DNA from 4 places in the Paenibacillus sp. FSL H7-0942 genome. Region 1 is predicted to be linked to each of the others. Evidence: predicted binding sites of a transcription regulator. Region 1 holds the regulator's gene; each other region holds the start of a gene.
What was found. Region 1 encodes Rex, which represses fermentation and respiration genes when NADH is low (regulators of the CRP and FNR family bind a similar motif). Its sites were predicted from a motif close to TTGTGAAATATTTCACAA; they were not measured.
Positions count from the first base shown of each region.

Region 2: the regulator Rex is predicted to act here: its motif matches at 2,665-2,682, upstream of MHI48_RS28855 (cytochrome ubiquinol oxidase subunit I).
Region 3: the regulator Rex is predicted to act here: its motif matches at 1,376-1,393, upstream of nirB (nitrite reductase large subunit NirB).
Region 4: the regulator Rex is predicted to act here: its motif matches at 2,758-2,775, upstream of MHI48_RS15235 (cytochrome ubiquinol oxidase subunit I).

Region 1 is NZ_CP150279.1:4,302,025-4,306,739, reverse strand. Features, by position in the region: gene dinG (ATP-dependent DNA helicase DinG) at 1-1,864, shown strand, start outside; gene MHI48_RS19045 (redox-sensing transcriptional repressor Rex) at 2,087-2,740, shown strand; gene MHI48_RS19040 (amidohydrolase) at 2,727-4,034, shown strand; gene MHI48_RS19035 (hypothetical protein) at 4,072-4,602, shown strand.
Region 2 is NZ_CP150279.1:6,593,532-6,598,246, reverse strand. Features, by position in the region: gene MHI48_RS28870 (glycosyltransferase) at 1-135, opposite strand, end outside; gene MHI48_RS28865 (glycosyltransferase) at 137-1,132, opposite strand; gene MHI48_RS28860 (tetratricopeptide repeat protein) at 1,129-2,421, opposite strand; gene MHI48_RS28855 (cytochrome ubiquinol oxidase subunit I) at 2,804-4,219, shown strand; gene cydB (cytochrome d ubiquinol oxidase subunit II) at 4,164-4,715, shown strand, end outside.
Region 3 is NZ_CP150279.1:4,936,691-4,941,405, reverse strand. Features, by position in the region: gene nirB (nitrite reductase large subunit NirB) at 1-1,286, opposite strand, end outside; gene MHI48_RS21990 (metal-dependent hydrolase) at 1,562-2,269, shown strand; gene MHI48_RS21985 (hypothetical protein) at 2,501-2,821, opposite strand; gene MHI48_RS21980 (M42 family metallopeptidase) at 2,983-4,056, opposite strand; gene spoVAC (stage V sporulation protein AC) at 4,705-4,715, shown strand, end outside.
Region 4 is NZ_CP150279.1:3,404,395-3,409,109, forward strand. Features, by position in the region: partial or broken gene MHI48_RS15220 (GNAT family N-acetyltransferase) at 1-112, opposite strand, end outside; gene MHI48_RS15225 (LysR family transcriptional regulator) at 76-957, opposite strand; gene MHI48_RS15230 (MFS transporter) at 1,067-2,458, shown strand; gene MHI48_RS15235 (cytochrome ubiquinol oxidase subunit I) at 2,853-4,217, shown strand; gene MHI48_RS15240 (cytochrome d ubiquinol oxidase subunit II) at 4,217-4,715, shown strand, end outside.

The DNA of each region.
Region 1 (4,715 bases):
GCTGACTCAAGTGGTTCCGTTCCCGTTTAAGGCTGCTGTATTCAAAGGACGTGGACATTACCTGTGCCTGCGCAAATTTGAACACAAAATCAATAAACGTGAATTCGCCACACCGAAAGAGGATTATTTCACAGCTGCTCAGATGATCGTCTGGCTTACGCAGACCGAAACCGGAGATGATGAGGAACTTAACCTTAGCGGACGCGGAGGGGACTTCTGGGAGACCGTACAGAGTGAATCCGAATCATGTCTGGGAAGATCCTGTCCATGGTTCCGTAAATGCTTCTACCATCGTGCCAAACATGAAGCAGGGTTGTCTGATATCGTAATCACCAATCACTCCAAATTATTTACGGATGTGAAAGCCGCGCATCAGCTGCTGCCAGCCTATGAGAGTCTTGTGATCGATGAGGCACATCATCTGGAGGATGTCGCTGGTAAACATCTTGGAATGCATATGAAATATTTCACCTTGGTTCATACACTGACCCGCCTATTTAAAGACAGTCGTAATGGTCAGCTACCTATGCTTCGTTCGCAGTTTTCCGGGCATGAAAATTCGGTGCAATGGGGCTCCATGGTGGATCAGATGTTCCCGCTCGCTCTTGAAGTTAAGGAGCTGTGGGATCGTATGAGCGATGCCTTGTTTGGTCTCTTGCCTGAACGAAGTGATGCTTCACCGGGAGAGACGGGGCAATTTTCACTGCGTCTGAAAGCATCTCAGAAACCTGCAAAATGGCAGGAGTTGCAGGATCTGGAGAACCAGATCTATGTGACTCTGGGCGATTTGGTTCGCAAAGGGGACAAATTGCTGCTTGAAGTGAAAGAGGATCAGGATGATTATCAATCGGATAGTCTGATCACGGACATTACAGGATTGCTGAAAGATCTGACCACATTGAAGGAGAATCTACGTTTCTTCATGCGTATGGATGACGCCAAAACGGTGTACTGGATGGAAGCCAGCGGTCAGTTCCGCAGTAAATCTCTTCAGCTGTATGCCGTACCTGTAGATGTCAGTGCCCAACTTAAGGATTTATTTTTTGACAAAAAGAAAAGTGTTGTTCTTACATCGGCAACGCTCTCGGTAGATAAGTCATTCCAGTTCATGATTGAGCAGCTTGGCTTACAAGAAGCCTCTGAGAATAATCGGCTGTTAACGTCGATGCTGCCATCACCTTTCAACTATCGCGATCAGGCACTTCTGGTGATTCCGCGTGATTTCCCGAGTGTGAAGGGAAGTGTGGGTGATGCGCACTTTGTTAATATGCTGGTGCAATCACTTGCAGAGACGGCAATTGCTACGCGTGGACGCATGATGGTTCTGTTTACTTCATACAAGATGTTGCGACAGGTCTATGATCCGCTGAAGGAGGCACTGTCTGGCAACGACATCTCGTTGCTTGGGCAAGGCGTTGACAGTGGAAGTCGTTCCAAATTGACTCGCAGGTTTCAAGATGCCAAAGCAACGGTACTTCTGGGCACAAGTAGCTTCTGGGAGGGTGTAGATATCCCGGGAGAGGCGCTAACCTGTCTCGCTATTGTGCGACTGCCGTTCCAGCCACCGAATCATCCGTTGGTGGAAGCCAAGAGTGAGTTGCTTCAGGAACAGAAGAAAAATCCGTTCATGAAACTGTCCGTGCCACAAGCGGTCATTCGTTTCAAGCAGGGATTTGGCCGATTGGTGCGTACAGCAAAGGACAGAGGAATTGTCATTGTTTATGATACACGGGTAATTGAAGCGTATTATGGTAAATTCTTTTTGTATTCATTACCTGGTCCCAAAATGGAGCATATGCTCACGGAGCAGATGGTTCCACGAATTACCGAGTGGTTGGAAAAACCTGCTAATGAACAAAAATAATGGTTGTTTTGTTCGTTATATCATTGCATGACACTATCGTTTGGCGTTAAACTTTATTAGATATTTCCGTATCCAATTAAAGCAGTTGCACGTAAGAACTTATAACCTAAATTACAAGGAGCATTCTGTATAAAATGTCACGTTTATCTTTGAGTTTTATACAGAATGCTCATCTTTTCATCTATTATTTTTTTATCGTGGCCTTGGTAAGGGGGAGCAAGAATGAAATCGGATAAAATTTCGGAAGCAGTGGTAAGACGTCTGCCTGTTTACTTGCGTTATTTGAACGAGTTGCATCAGCGTGAGGTGGCTACTGTTTCTTCTCAAGAGCTTGGACAGAGGCTGGATCTGAATCCGGCACAAATTCGTAAAGACCTGGCTTACTTCGGTGATTTTGGTCGTAAAGGGATCGGGTATGATGTATCCTATTTGATCGAGAAAATTCGTCACATTCTCAAAATTGATCAGCAAATTAATGTAGCTCTGGTAGGCGCGGGTAACCTCGGACAGGCCTTGTCCAACTACAACGCATATCTGAAAGACAACATGAAGATTGTTGCTGTATTTGATGCATATGGACCGAAGATTGGTAGTCAAATCAACAGTTTGACGGTAAAACCAATGGATGAATTGACGGAAGCGGTTAAAACGGAAAATATCCGCATCGGCATTATCACGGTTCCGGATACGGAAGCCCAAAATGTAGCCGATCAGCTTATTGAATCAGGAATTGAAGCGATCCTTAATTTTGCACCAACCATTCTAAAAACACCGCCGCATATCCGGATTCACCATGCTGACTTTACAACGGATCTGCTTAGTTTGGCCTATTACTTGGAGACTGGAAAGGACGACGAGGAAGATGACAACAAATAGATGGGTAATTCACAACGGCAAATTTGCCGTTAATGAAGGCGGCACAACATGGAACGTGGTCCACGGATACATGGTTGTTGAGGATGACAAGATTGTGCATATTGGTGAGACATTGCCGGATGGAGACAAAAATAGTACCAAAGTGGATGGAAAAGGACTGTTCTTCCTGCCGGGTCTGATCAATACGCATGGTCATGCAGCGATGTCGTTGCTCAGAGGGCACGGAGACGATCTTGCGTTGCAAGTATGGTTGCAGGAAAAAATGTGGCCGATGGAAGCGAAAATGACTTCAGAAGATGTATATTGGGGAACTTCGCTATCGGTGCTTGAAATGTTAAAAGGAGGAACTACAGCTTTCTTGGACATGTACGATCACATGGATCAAGTTGCCAAAGTTGTGGAGCAATCCGGCGTTAGAGCAGCACTGGCACGTGGTGTAATCGGGCTGTGCTCGGAAGAAGAACAATTGCGGAAGCTGGAGGAGTCGGCTGCGTTTGCACGTGAGTGGAATGGACAGGCAGATGGTCGCATTACAACCGTAATCTCGCCACATGCACCATATACATGCCCTCCTGACTACATAGAGAAGCTTGTGCAGGTCGCGAACGACCTAAACCTTCCCCTTCATACACATATGTCGGAAACGCTTCGTGAAGTCGAGCAGAACGTGGCTGATTATGGACTGCGTCCTGTGGCACATCTGGAGAAACTGGGCTTTTTCTCCCGTCCATCCCTGGTTGCACATGCGGTGCATCTGAATGACGAAGAGATTGAAATTTTGGCCCGACATGATGTGGCTGTATCCCATAACCCGGGAAGTAACCTGAAACTCGCTTCCGGTGTTGCGCGGGTACCTGCGTTGCTGAAAGCAGGAGTTACCGTGTCACTCGGAACAGACGGACCGGCAAGCAACAACAACCTGGATATGTTCGAGGAAATGAGACTGGCTGCATTGATCCACAAAGGTGTATCTGGTGACCCAACGGCAGTGCCAGCAGGCGAAGCGTTATTACTTGGAACGTCATACGGTGCCAAATCCATCTTCTTGAACAATACCGGAGCACTCCAGGTCGGCATGAAGGCTGACTTTATCGCCTTGGACATTGAACAGGCACATTTCTATCCACATACAGACCTGATCTCACATACCATCTATTCGGCTTCTGCCAAGGATGTTGAGCACGTATGGGTGGATGGGAAACAAGTGGTGAAACATGGCGAATGTCTGACGCTGGATGAAGAACGCATTTTGCGTGAGTCTCAATTGGCATTTGATGGTCTGCTTGCTCGTTAATTGCAGGACAGCATCATAGGGAAAGGAAGTTCGGCTTTTGAAGAAAAAAAAGAAGTGGATATGGATTTCGCTGCTTGCACTGGTTCTGATTCTGTTTGGACTTCAACGTTATTACGTCCATGTCACGCAGGACCAACGCAAGGAAGAAGCGCTCGCCATACAAGCAGCACAGGAGCAACTGGGCATTACATCCTATGATGAATTGCGCAAGTACATCTGGGGAGACAAAGAAGGCTCTGACAACATCTACTGGACCCTGATCGGCAAAATCAAGGATAACCAGGATGTTATGGTCTGGGTTAAATTCGATGCAAACAATCAACCGGTTAAGGGTGCAAACGCTGTACACAGTGAGCTGCTGCAGAATGGCATGTCCGAAGCGCAGATACGCAATCGCTTCAGTTCTGAAGTTCCTGCCGGTGAGATTAAACGAATCATGCCCGGAGTTGTGAATGGAATATATGTGTGGCAAGTGTATTATAAAGACGGTACGCATAACCACTATCGTTTTTATCGTTTTAGCAACGGAGAACAGGTGGACCTGGTCTACACACTCCCGAACAGCTAGAACAAGATAGAGTGAGATAACTAGAGAATTAAAGAAATGAAAGAACCGGCAGACGGATATCCGACTGAACCGGTTCTTTGTGTTGTCTGTAAACATATTTGATTTAAATAGTT
Region 2 (4,715 bases), 2.3 Mb from region 1:
GGGAATATGCCCGAGTCCTCGGATGACACTGCACAGATCCAGAATATATCGCTCCAGTCCACCACCAAATACACGACCGAATTCCCGGTTGTACCCGTCGGTGAAACTATGCGTCAGAATACTCACCACGCCCATCTCACGGTCCCTCCTTCCAGGGAATCAGCCGAGGTTCCGGATCGAGAATAGACTCGTAGTGTGCAAGATTGCCCCACTCACCGCTAGGATCAATGCGCTTGTAACGCAAATATTTACGAACCCGATCCTCCAGGCTGCCTGCCCATCCGAGATGTTGAACCTTCAATTCCGTGCTGACCCCAGGCAATACCGTGCAGGACAAGGGAAGGCGGGGAACATGATGATTCTGTTGTGGATAAAAATAAGGATATCCAGGCATATATCGTACAAGTGAAGCGGTATGCCGTTTGTGCAGAGACCAGAGATCATCTTCCCGGTAGTGGGTCCGGCCACCCCACATGTCGTAGAATCGGAATGCAAACCAGTCCGCATACTCCTGATTAATCAGAGTGCGTATGGCTTTCTTGGCCTCTGAGCTGTACAGCTCATCCGCATCAACCGAGAGCAACCAGTCGGGACATGTTCCCGCAGCCGCTTGCCACAAGGTGTTGCGAAGTCGCCATTCCTCGGCGAACAGTGGTTTCTCCAATACCTCCAGACAGACCACCTTTGGATAGGCTTTGCATATGTCCGGTGTTCCGTCTGTGCTGGCATCGTCCACAATGACGATCTCATCCACGAACTCACTCAGATCATGCAATACTTCTTCAAGGTATCGGCCACGTTCATTGCGAACCTGGAGCATGGCGGTCAGCTTGTTGCCTTTGCTTTTGCGAACCCGACGAATGGAGAAGGGTTCTTTGAATATACTTGTTTCCTCATGTGTTACAGCAGCATTCTGTTCTGCCTGACCTTGTGAATCATTCCAGTGATGCACTTGGCTTCGGATGTCCTGCGTTGGTTGTGTATGATCCGGGGTGTGATCTCCATTTTCCAATGCGTCTGTATGTGTTCGATCGACTGTTTCGGTTGGCGTGTAAGTGGTTTCGGTTCGGATATCCCTGTGCACCATTGGTCCATTCAACTGTTGTCTACGCTTCTTCGGGTCCAGCATCATGGCACCTCCCCAAGCAATTGCTGTACAGCATGATCCAACAGCTCCAGCTCGACAATCCGGGCCAGCGCATCTTCATCCTCCAGTGCTGTCTCAAGGAAATGTCGGACTGCCCCGTGTCGTTCCCCTCGCAGTGCCAGCGCACTGCCGGATAATTGCTGGTAATCCCGGCGACTGGCATCATCCTGAATATCGACTGCATGCACCAGAGCCAGTGCTTCTTCCACACGTCCAGTCTCCTGGTAGATGCGGAATTTCCAATGTCTCGCAGTTTCTCCGCCAAGTTCGTCCAGGATGCGCAGCGCGGTTCCGTAGTCATCGTTCATACGGAGTAGTTCCGCTCGTACAAGTTGATCTTCTCCTGCCTCAAGCCAGCGACATAACTGTTCATAATGATGCCGTTCTTGTTCATCTGCTGCACTAATTCCATACACCCGCAGGGCGTCCTCCAACTGTCCAGCCCGGGCATGGATGGCAGACAGGAATCGATAATGGGAGACCACACAATCACTGCGACCATTCATGACCGCATGGGTGAAGGCCTCTTGCAACGAATGGACGGCCCGCGGATCTTCAAGCAAGTACTCATAGGCTGCCAGCAAAAAGGATATCGTCTCATGTGCACCTGCTTTGGCACGGAGCTGACGGTAGAAGTCGGCACGTACACTGCATTGAAGCAGGGTGACGCTATCTGGAGTGCCTGACAGGATCTGCCGCAGCGCATGCAAGAAGAGCAGTTCGAAGTCCCGGAGAGGGACTTCGAGATCATCCTTTTGCATCGTACCCGCAGGTGCAGGGTCTTCTCCGCCCAGCCAGATAGCACGTACGCCTTGGAATAACAGCTTCATATAACGTGTTTCGGAGGATGTGCCTACCAGATCGGCGATGCCGACCAGTTTGGAAATACTGCTCTCCCATAGCGGAGATTCTGCTTCGTTTCCAGCAGGCTCAGGGAGCAGGGCAATACATAGCTCAGGCTCCAGCGAAGCCGTAGCTATTAGCCAGTAGGGATGGGCGACCACGGCTACGGTGCGAGGTTCCAGCAATAGCTGCTCAGCCTCAGGGAGGGAGATGGCGGTAATGACCGGAGGTACATCTTCTGTTTGCGTCAGGCTGCTGACATAGTAGACCTCTCCCTCGATCGACAGCAGTGCAGCAATATCGGGATAGGGAAAGGATGACCAGCCTCCTTTGCGAGGGAAGAGAACATACCGGACAGGGGGCTGTGTTGTACTGGCCTTATCCAGGCTGGCTTCGGCGTCTTCACCTGGTAGTGGTGCAGGTTTTTCCATGAATAGTTCACCTCACCTTGACTGTAATATGGAGCGTCTTCGCTCTGCATGTGCTTCATGCTTTCACTTCATATGTAAAGCCCTCACGGTACTTCGCATGATATGCCTGAGACTAACATATGGGCATTCCGTCCCAAACATGAGTATCTTCCATGAATAGATGCAGTTGGCATGCTGTGATAATAGGCTGAATTTTATCTTTTGTGTGACCAGGATCACTTTTTTTTGCTCTAGAGACGAAGATTGTGATAATTCTCACATGTATAAAATAGGTAATCTGGCACAATACGTTCATCAACGTATTTGGCGGACAGACAGCGAAGGTGCAGCTTCAATGCCAAATACGCATACTGCGAAGTGAACAGAAAGAAGGGGTAACGGTATGGATCCGATTATGTTATCGCGTATCCAATATGCACTTACAACGATTTTCCATTTCTTTTTTGTCCCGCTATCCATCGGTCTTGTACTGTTGGTTGCAATCATGGAGACGTTGTACGTTGTTAAGGGTAAGGAGATCTACAAAACGATGGCCAAGTTCTGGGGCAAGCTGTTCCTGATTAACTTTGCCGTCGGGGTAGTCACAGGTATTTTGCAAGAGTTCCAGTTTGGTATGAACTGGTCCGAGTACTCCCGATTTGTCGGGGACGTATTCGGTGCGCCACTGGCTATTGAAGCGCTACTGGCGTTTTTTATGGAGTCTACATTTATTGGATTGTGGATATTTGGATGGGATCGTTTGTCCAAAAAAGTGCATCTGGCCTGCATCTGGCTGGTGTTTGTCGGCACATTCCTGTCCGCGCTGTGGATTCTGGCAGCCAATTCATTTATGCAACATCCTGTTGGGTTTGAGATTAACAACGGTCGAGCCGAGATGAATGATTTTTTTGCACTCATCACAAATGGTCAGCTTCTCGTTGAGTTCCCACATACAGTCTTTGGGGCATTGATGACAGGGGCCTTCGTCGTAACCGGGATCAGTGCCTACAAATTGATGAAAAAGCAGGATGTGGAGATTTTCCGCAAATCGTTTAATATTGCGATCATTATCGCTCTTGTTTCTTCATTCGGCGTCGCATTCTCGGGTCACTTCCAGGCGCAATATCTGGTGGAGACACAGCCGATGAAGATGGCAGCAAGTGAGGGCACATGGACAACGACAGAAGATCCGGCGCCATGGACGGTGGTCGCTTTTATTGACCCGGATAAACAGGAGAGTACGGGTGAGATCAAAATCCCTGGATTGCTCAGTTATCTGTCCTACAGCAAGTTCTCCGGTAGTGTCAAAGGTATGAAGGAGCTTCAAGCTGAGTATGAACAGACGTATGGACCGGGGGACTACATCCCGCCGGTACGGACAACATTCTGGAGTTTCCGCATTATGATCGCAGCGGGTGGTTTAATGATTGCATTGGCGCTATACGGTACATTCCTAGCCATGCGTAAGAAGCTAGAGGTCGCTGGAAAGTGGTTTATGCGTCTGATGGTGTTCGCCATCTCCCTGCCGTTTATCGCCAATACGTCAGGTTGGATTATGACCGAGGTTGGAAGACAGCCATGGACAGTATTTGGCTATATGACAACCGAAGCCGGGGTCTCGCCGAACGTATCCGCAGGAATGATCCTGTTCTCGACCATCGCTTTTACCGCTGCGTATACGGTTCTCGGAATCGTGATGGTATACCTGTTCGTACGTGAGATCAAAGCAGGACCGTTTGCGGTCGAGAAGCCAGAAGATCACGATGAATCGGCCGATCCGTTCGGCGTGGATGGAGGTTATTCCGTTGTCACTAAGTGAGTTGTGGTTTTTGCTGATTGCCGTATTGTTTGTTGGTTTCTTCTTTTTGGAAGGTTTTGATTTTGGTGTGGGGATGTCTACAGGCATTATTGCCAAAACAGATCGTGAACGCCGGACCCTGATTAACTCAATCGGTCCGTTCTGGGATGGTAATGAAGTATGGCTGATTACGGCAGGGGGCGCGATGTTTGCTGCTTTCCCGCACTGGTATGCCACGTTGTTCAGTGGTTTTTACCTGCCACTTGTGGTGGTGTTACTCGCCTTGATTGGCCGCGGAGTTGCTTTCGAATTCCGCAGTAAAATGAAACAGCAGCGCTGGCGCAAAACATGGGACATCATCATTGTTGTCTCCAGCGCGCTGTTGCCTTTCCTGTTCGGCGTGGTCTTTGCCACATTGATGAAAGGTCTGCCCATTGATGGGGAGATGCAGTTGCGTGCAGGAGTCCTCGATATTGTTAATCCGTACACCGTGATTGGTGGCTTGAGCGTAACCCTG
Region 3 (4,715 bases), 630 kb from region 1:
GCTCCTTTGGTTACCCCGTTACATCCACAGACGATTTCGTCCTCGGGCATCGTTTCAACAGAGGTTGCTTTCTTATGACCGCCGCAGCCTGTACCCATGAGTGAACCATACAATTCTTCGGTCATTTCGGTTTGATTTTTAATCAGTTTCTGCAATTCGGCAGAATCCGTAATGTCACCGAAGAGAACAGCGCCGACCATTTTATTATCACGAAGCAGAATTTTTTTGTAGGTCCGTTTCCAGTCATCTTTGTGCGAAATGACGGTGTGCTCGGGGCTGTCGATGAATTCACCAGTTGAAAACACGTCCACACCCGAAATTTTCAATTTCGTGGATACAACTGAACCTTCATAAGGAGCGGTCTCCACACCGCAGATATGTTTCGCCAGAATCATACCTTGTTCAAACAATGGGGCAACGAGGCCGTAACATACCCCGCGGTGCTCTGTACATTCCCCGACCGAATACACATTCTCAAGTGAAGTCTGCATATAGTCATTCACGACAATACCCCGGTTCACTTCCATACCGCTTTCGCGGGCTACAGCCGTATTGGGTTTGATGCCTACAGCCATGACCACAAAATCAACATTCAGAACCGTATCATCTGCAAAACGTATCCCTTCAACGCGTTCGCCGCCCAGCAGTTCGGAAGTCTGCGCACCCATCTTGAACCGGATACCCTGACGTTCGAGTTCTGCCTTCAACATGGATGAAGCTTGCGGATCAAGCTGACGCTCCATCAGATCTTCCATCAGATGCACTACGGTAACTTCCATGCCAAGTTGTACCAACCCTTTGGCAGCTTCAAGGCCTAGCAGTCCGCCCCCGATAACGGCCGCTCTTTTATACTGCTTAGCAGCTTTCAGCATGACATTGCAATCGGCGATATCGCGAAAACCAACAACACCCTCTTTGTCATGTCCCGGTACGGGGAGAATGAAGGAGTTGGAGCCTGTTGCAATGATGATTTTGTCATAAGGAACGCGAGTTCCATCTTCAGTCACAACTTCGTGTGTCTCGGCATCGATTCGTGTAACCGTTGTGCCTGTGTGCAGCGTAATGCCGTAATCTTCATACCAGTGAAGGTCGTTCAGCACGATATCGTCCAGTGTTTTGCTTCCTTCCAGTACATAAGACAACATAATGCGGTTGTAGTTAGGATAGGGCTCTGTGCCAAAAACGGTAATATCAAATCGCGTAGTTAATTTTAAAATTTGCTCAACGGTACTAATTCCTGCCATTCCGTTACCTATGATAACGAGTTTCTCTTTTTTTTCGTTCATGTGTGTATGCCTCCTTGGATAGACGCTGTACATTACCAACAATTTTAGTGGTTTATATTTGAAATTATACAAGTAGTTGACGATAGTTTATGTGATTTAATTCACTAATAAAGATAGAAGAGTCATAAATATAATAGTGTGAGCCCCATCACAGAAAGTTATATTTATTTTCATACAAATAAGAAATGCGAACTATTGTTCTTATTTTGTTTTCGTTGTAAAATCGGAACTGGGCCGTATTGTTCCCGATTTCTTCGAAAGGACGTTTTTGCATCATGATGGGAAGATCCCACCTTATTATCGGGACAGGCGTGTCGCTTTCTGTTCTGCAGTTGGCCGGTATGCCAGTGACCGCGCCAGCAGTTACGGTTGCTCTGATTGGTTCTTTATTGCCTGACATTGATGAGCCTAATTCGCTGCTGGTATCCAGAGCCTTGCCTAACAGTCTGATCAGGTTGTTACAGACGATTCTGTTGCCCACAGCTGTATTTGTGTACTTCTATGTTCATGCCAAACCATGGAACCTGTTGCTTGCGATCCTCATTGCGCTTGTGTCATTCCTGCCTTCGCGTTCGCTTCGCAAAGTGTTGATGTTTGCGATTGGACTTGGGCTGGTTTTCTATGGTCACGCGTTCGCACCGTGGAACTTGATTGCAGGCAGTTTGTTAATGCTCTGCACCACACTGACTCATAGGGGACTGACACATACCCTGTACGGAACCGCAATATGGGCGGGCTTGTTGTACAGCACGACCCAGCAGCAGGGACCGGAGATCTGGGTAGCGGGAGGCACGGCATATGCGATGCATCTATTGGCCGATTCACTAACCAATCGGGGTATTCGTCCGTTACCACCGCTCAAGTGGCGCATACGGGTGAATCTGATGAGTACAGGGACCAAGCGTGGGGCCGTTGTAGAGAATGTCTGCATTGTGCTTACTCTTATTCTGGCCTGGATTGCATTCTCACCGCTATTTCTATAGCCATCCAAAAACGCCAGCCCGCATATTGTGGGCTGGCGTTTACAGGTATGCATTTCATAATGAATAAATCGTAATAACTTAGCCAATTCAGGATTGAGAAGGAGAATCAGTCAGGTCGTCAATATCGGAAGAACCAAATACAAATAAAACAACAAGAATGACAATGATCAGTAGTTCAGCGAACCCATTTCCGTCAAAGTCAGACATCACTTCAACCTCATTTCTTGGCGTTTAGGAATTGATTCTCTGTTGGAAAGCCCGTATAACGTCATTCAACGTCATATCGCCACCGATCTCATCGAGGAATTGCACCAGTTTGTCTTGATTCGATGGTGTAATATTTTGTAGCGATTTATACTGCCCAACCAGTTCAACGACCAGTGTAGCTTCTCGAAACAACGTGACCGCATCCACTCTTAACTTCCCACTGACCAGTAATGCTGCAACGATAAGTTCCAGATTTCTTCCTTTAAGGTTGCCATTGAGAAGGGTGTTTGCGGCATTTGTTTTTTTGGAACCTTTATTCGATTTTCCATTCCTTCTCACTGCCATAACAGGTCCCCCGCTGCTTGGTGTTTAATTCATCTTCCGTTATTGTATCTTATGTGTAATTCCCTATAATGTTCGGCCTATTAATCTACGTGTCCAACTGATATAGTTGTGGATATAAAAAAGAGACCTCCCAATATAGTTAGGAGGTCTCTTGTCAATTGTTACGCGTTATTAATTATGGTATTCATCGTTGTTCGATCCAGACCTTTGACCAGCTTTACAATCAGCTCTTTGGCCGCATCGTAGTCGTCCGTATGAATGATGGAAGATGAGGTATGGATATAACGTGCGCAGATACCAATAACTGTTGATGGTACACCAATTCCACTCAAGTGTACTTGACCTGCATCGGTACCACCTGGTGAGATGAAATACTGCATTTTGATCTGATTGGATGAAGCCGTATCTTGAACATATTCCACCATTCCGCGATGGGTGAACATACCCGGGTCAAAAATACGAAGCAATGCGCCTTCTCCGATATGTCCAAACGACTGTTTGTCACCTGTCATATCATTTGCCGCGCTACAGTCAAGTGCAAAGAAGATATCAGGCTGAATCAGATTGGCCGCCGTACGTGCACCGCGAAGCCCCAGCTCTTCCTGAACCGTTGCACCAGCATAAAGCGTGTTAGGCAGTTTTTCCTTGTGCAGCGCTTCAACCAGTTCAAGTGCAAGTCCTACGCCGTAACGATTATCCCACGCTTTGGCCATAATTTTTTTCGGGTTCGCCATAGGCGTAAATTCACAGATCGGCACGATCTGCATCCCTGGATGAATGCCCCAGGATTCTGCTTCCGCACGGTTGTCTGCTCCAATATCGAGATACATGGAATTCAGATCCACAGGTTTGTTCCGTTGGGACTCGTCCAGCAAGTGAGCAGGTGTAGAACCTACAACTCCGGTAATCCGACGATCAGGTGTGATGATTTCCAATCGTTGAGACAGTACAGCCTGACTCCACCATCCACCCAGTGGACGGAACTTGATCATACCTGTTTCGGTAATGCCAGTAGTCATGAAACCCACTTCGTCAAAGTGTCCGGCTACCATAACTTTGGGACCGGATTCCTCCCCGCGTAATACACCAAATAGACTCCCCAGGCGATCCTGGACGAACTCATCGGTATAAGCGGAAAGCTTATCTTTCATCCAGCCGCGAAGCTCACGTTCAAAACCGGATGCGGAAGGAAATTCCGTCAACGTACGGAACATATCCATCGTTTTTTCATTCATGTGTCAACAACTCCTCTGTTGGTATGTATTTCAGGTCACAGTAGAACGGCTACCCGCCTGTTGTCCTTTTAAGATGTAGTTCAAAAAGTCTTTTATCTTTTTGAACATGCACTTTATTATGCTGAGGACTTGTTATTTAACCACTGGTCACATTACAGTATGAACCTTGCGCAAGTGATTGTCCATGTTTATGTCACGTATTTAAGGCATATTTTGGGCGCTTATCGTGTCCAAGTTTCATGACTCTATCCGCTGTAGTCGCAGTCCTGATGCTACTTCAATGAATATGAATATATGGAGGAGATGTCATCATTTTGTGAAGTTCTTTATTTCAATATTTGTTTGTCTGTTTACAGGAAGGAGCTAAATATCCAATGAAGCCTCCAGAAGAGGGCACGGAAAAAGTACTGTTTATCGTTCTTTTTATCTTGCTCGTGATTGTTCTTCTTTATTTATAGAAGTATCTAAAAGTCCTCAGATCCGGCGTATTCCCATCTTGCTTTCACAACATAATCTTGTTGGAAACATATGCTGTCTGTCGCCGGATACATAACCTTCCGATTATTAACAAACAATGAATATAGGATTACACACATTGGCATTCAGCCGTAGCTTTGAACCATTTTCACATAGAGGAGGTCTTGTATCTTGCCAGCTCA
Region 4 (4,715 bases), 900 kb from region 1:
GGGTGTTATCCACATTAATATGAGCTTCTATGCGGTGGAATTTCAGATGTTTAAAGGGACTCCTCTGGATTGAATTTATGCTCTGGGCATAGCACTGAAATAGTCCATAACCACGCTGCGAAACTCTAAAGCGGCTTTGGAAATATACCTGTTTTTGTGCGAAAGTAGAGCGATTTCCCGTACGAGTTGATGTTCCTCTACCTGAAGATATTTAATGCGCTCATGCGGGTTTCTGGCTGTGCTAGGTATAAACGCGAGACCGATCTCCGCCTCCACAAGGGCGGTTAATCTTGCAGGCTCATCACCTTCATATACATACTTCGGTAGGAAACCAGCGGATTGACATACGGAATCTACCATATCACGAACCCCATACCCTTGCTTCACCCCAACAAACCACTCGTCCTTAAGCTCGGTTAATTGAATGCTGCTTCGGTCTGCATATCGATGACCCATAGGAACAGCGACTACAATCGGGTCGTCATATAGTATCTGACATTCGATATCGTCACCTTCAATCGGAGGGGAGGAGAGACAAAAGTCCACCTCGCCCCGATGCAGAAGTCTGGACATGTTTTCTAACGAGACCATTTGCACATGGAACTGAATATCCGGCTTGTTTTTCCGGAATTCCCGCAGTATACCTGGCAATGTGCTCGCCGTAGTCACCGCCAATTGCAGTGTACCCTGATCCGGGTTGGAGAGGTCAGCGATTTCCCGCTTTCCTTGTTCCAATTCAAATAAGGCTTTTTCAGTTCGCTGAAGAAATGTTCTTCCAAAGTCGTTTAGTCGCAGCTTTCTCCCGATTCGATCAAATAAAGGGACTCCCAAGTCGTCCTCTAATCGTTGTATCGTTTTGCTCAGGGAGGATTGCGTGACATGCAGCTTTCCCGCAGCTTCCGTAACATGTTCGCATCGGGCCACTGTCAGGAAATATTTTAGTTGAAGAAGTTCCATTTACACCATTCCTTCATTCCTTCTAGTTCATCAAATCATAACATATAATGCGTTGGAATAAATGAATACGTTCAAGTAAGATAACAGCAGAAGAGAGAGAGGTGCACCAATGAACGTTCGAAATAAAGGATTGATGTTAGCTGTTGGACTCGGAATTATGTTGAATCCGTTGAATTCCTCCATGATTTCGGTGGCAATCTCCAGGCTACAACAAGTGTATCAACTTAATTTTACAGCCGTTTCGTGGATTATTTTATCATTTTACATTGCCAGTGCTGTCGCTCAACCCGTCATGGGCAAGTGTAGTGATTTGTTTGGCCGCAGGAAGATCTTCCTCATGGGTCTTGTTATTGTTTTTGTATCGTCCATGTTAGCTCCGTGGTCTCCCAGTTTTTCATGGCTCATCGTATTCCGGATTGTTCAATCATTTGGCACAAGTATGATGGTGGCCGTCGGAATGGCGATTGTCAGAATGAACGTGACTGAAAAACAAGCCTCCGCCTTGTCCACCTTGGCTATATTCCTTTCTGGAGCGGCTGCAATTGGACCTTTTATTGGTGGAGTATTGATTCATTGGTGGGACTGGCACAGCATATTCTTCGTTAATATTCCGTTTGTCTTGGTGAGTTTTTGGTTCGCCTGGAAAACAATCCCGAAGGACGAGCAATCTCCGTCTATCTCTGGTCACATGTCCATTCGGCCATGGCTTGCGTTAATTGACGCACCAGGTATCCTGATGTTTACGGTAGCTTTGGTGACTCTGCTCATCGGTTTACTATCAGTAAATTCCACAGGAGATATTTCAACATGGCATCTGCTGACAGGGGGGATCGGGTTAATCGCACTCGTCATGTTCATCCGACATGAATTAAAAGCAGCCACGCCTTTTATCCCTCTGCGAACGTTTGCCTCATATCCCGAGATGACTTGGGTGAATGTGCAATACATGCTGGTGAACATCCTGTTTTACGCACTTTTTTTTGGAGTTCCTACGTATTTGAAGCAGGTACGTCATCTCAACGAAGTTCATACAGGAATGAGCATGCTAGCTTTGGGGTTATGCTCAGTCATTATTGCTCCGATCGCAGGACGCTGGATTGACAGATCAGGATCACGGCCAGCTCTGATCGTATCCGCTTCTTTAATGACATTTGGATCTATATTGATCGTTGTTATGAATGAAACTTCTCCAATCTTCATAATCATTGTTGCCTTAGCTTTATTTGGCATAAGTAACGGCCTAAACGCGGTCGGTATGCAAGCAGCACTGTTTAAAAGCACACCGAAAGAAATGATTGGAGTCGCATCGGGTATTTTTAATACATCACGCTACCTGGGGACCATTTTATCGTCGTTATTGATTGGAATTGTTATGGGGGATACATTCAATGTGACAGGATTTCAGATGCTTGGAATCATCCTTACGGTATTAGCTGCATCACTGATCATCATGAGCGTACGTCGCGAGGCAGGTGCGGTGAGTCCGGAGAAAGTAAAATAGAGAATCTTCCGTGCAATAACACGTTTACACCCAATGAATCAATAGCTCCATTGGGTGTATTTTTTGATTTTCACCAAGTTGTCAGAAAGAGTTGATCCTTTCTTGAACGTTTAGGGTAGAAGACGTGTCTTTGATTGAATTAGGTAAAAATAAAGATATAATAATTTTGATTAATAGGCTTGGTTAGTACATTAAGTGCATCAATATCAGATTTTAATAGGCATCCAATGATTGTTATTATCGGGGGCCTACAGGAGTAAACGCATTATAGGTGTGGCAAGATATCGTCATACCTAACTTTGTGAAATTTTTCGCAATTCTGCATTGAGCTTGGCCAAATCTGATATTGAATGTTTCTAAATTGAACAGAGTTTGAAAGGAGGCAACACAAAGAATGGCTATTGATACGGTTTTATGGAGCAGGCTGGTGACTGGTTTGACGCTCGGGTTCCACGTGATTTTTGCAACGCTTGGTGTCGGTGTACCTTTGATGATTGCTATTGCAGAGTTCATCGGCATTCGGAAGAAGGATCACCATTACATACTTATGGCAAAGAGGTGGTCCAGAGGGTTTGTCATTTCTGTGGCTGTTGGTGTTGTGACAGGTACAGCGATATCACTGCAGTTGGCCCTGGTATGGCCGAATTTTATGAAGCTGGCCGGGAATGTCATTGCACTGCCACTATTTATGGAAGTATTTGCATTCTTTTTTGAAGCAATATTCCTGGGTATTTATCTGTACACGTGGGATCGGTTCAAAAATCCATATATCCACTGGTTGCTGACCATCCCAATTGTCGCCGGGGCAGGCATGTCTGCTGTTTTTATTACAACAGTGAACGGATTCATGAACCAGCCTGAAGGTTTTGTCATGGAAGCAGGTCAATTCATGGCAGTGAACCCCGTACAAGCGATGCTGAATACGGCGACCTTCTCCAAAGTATTCCACGTATTAAGCTCGGCTTATCTGACAGGAGCTGCCCTGTTGGCAGGAATAGCAGCCTTTGCGATGCTGAGAAAAGGGGTGTCGGCCTACCACAAAAAAGGCTTGAATCTCATGATGGCCGTTGTGCTGGTATTCAGTTTATTAAATTCCTTAGCTGGAGATGTGTCTGCCAAATTTTTGGCTGAGCATCAGCCGGAGAAGCTCGCAGCTGCCGAGTGGCATTTCGAGACGGAAAGCGGCGCGGATTTGATTTTTTTGGGATGGCTGAATGCAGAACATGAAATTATAGGCGCTCTTCATTTGCCGAAACTGCTCAGTTTCCTTGCCTTTGGAGACTTTAACGCCGAGGTAACCGGGCTGAACGAATTTCCACCAGATGAACACCCGCCCTTACTTGTGCATTATTTATTTGATCTAATGGCTGGTATTGGATTCGCTCTGCTTGCTATATCAAGTCTGTACTTCCTGTTTGTATTCTGGAAGAAACGTAATCAGTTTAACAAGTGGATGCTTCGTATGGTTGCACTGAGTGCACCGCTTGCTTTTCTGGCCGTTGAGATGGGTTGGTTCTATGCAGAGATCGGGCGGCAGCCATGGATCATCCGAGGTTATATGCGGGTAGAAGAGGCCGCTACTTCTTCACCGAGTGTGAGAATTTTATTTTTCGTCTTCTTGCTTCTCTACATCCTGCTAGGCGTTATGTGTGTCGTCGTACTGAGACGGTTGTTCAATAACAATCCTGCTGAACTCGAGATGGAGAAATGGTTGAAGGAGAAGCATGATCAATCAGCCGAGAAAGGGGGCCAGGCATAATGAGTTATGAATTAATTGGTATTTCGGTACTCTGGCTGTTCTTGTACGGCTATCTTATTGTAGCTTCCATTGATTTTGGAGCAGGTTTCTTCGCCTTTTATGCACGCCTGACAAAGCAGGATCACCTGATTAATCGTCTGATCTCCCGTTATCTATCACCGGTCTGGGAGATCACCAATGTATTTTTTGTCTTTTTCTATATTGGCATCGTTGGATTCTTTCCGGATACTGCTTACTATTATGGCTCCGCGCTACTTGTTCCGGGAAGTATTGCCGTCATTTTACTTGCCATTCGTGGTTCATTCTATGCTTTCGAAAATTATGGTTCCAAAAAAAGTATCGTGTATTTGTTCTTATACGGAGCTACGGGTCTACTTATTCCAGCGTCATTGTCAGTGGCACTGACCCTGTCTGAAGGTGGCTTTATTTTGAAGCAGGGAGATACCGTTTCCCTGGATTACTGGGCACTATTTACGAATCCATTATCGTGGAGCATTG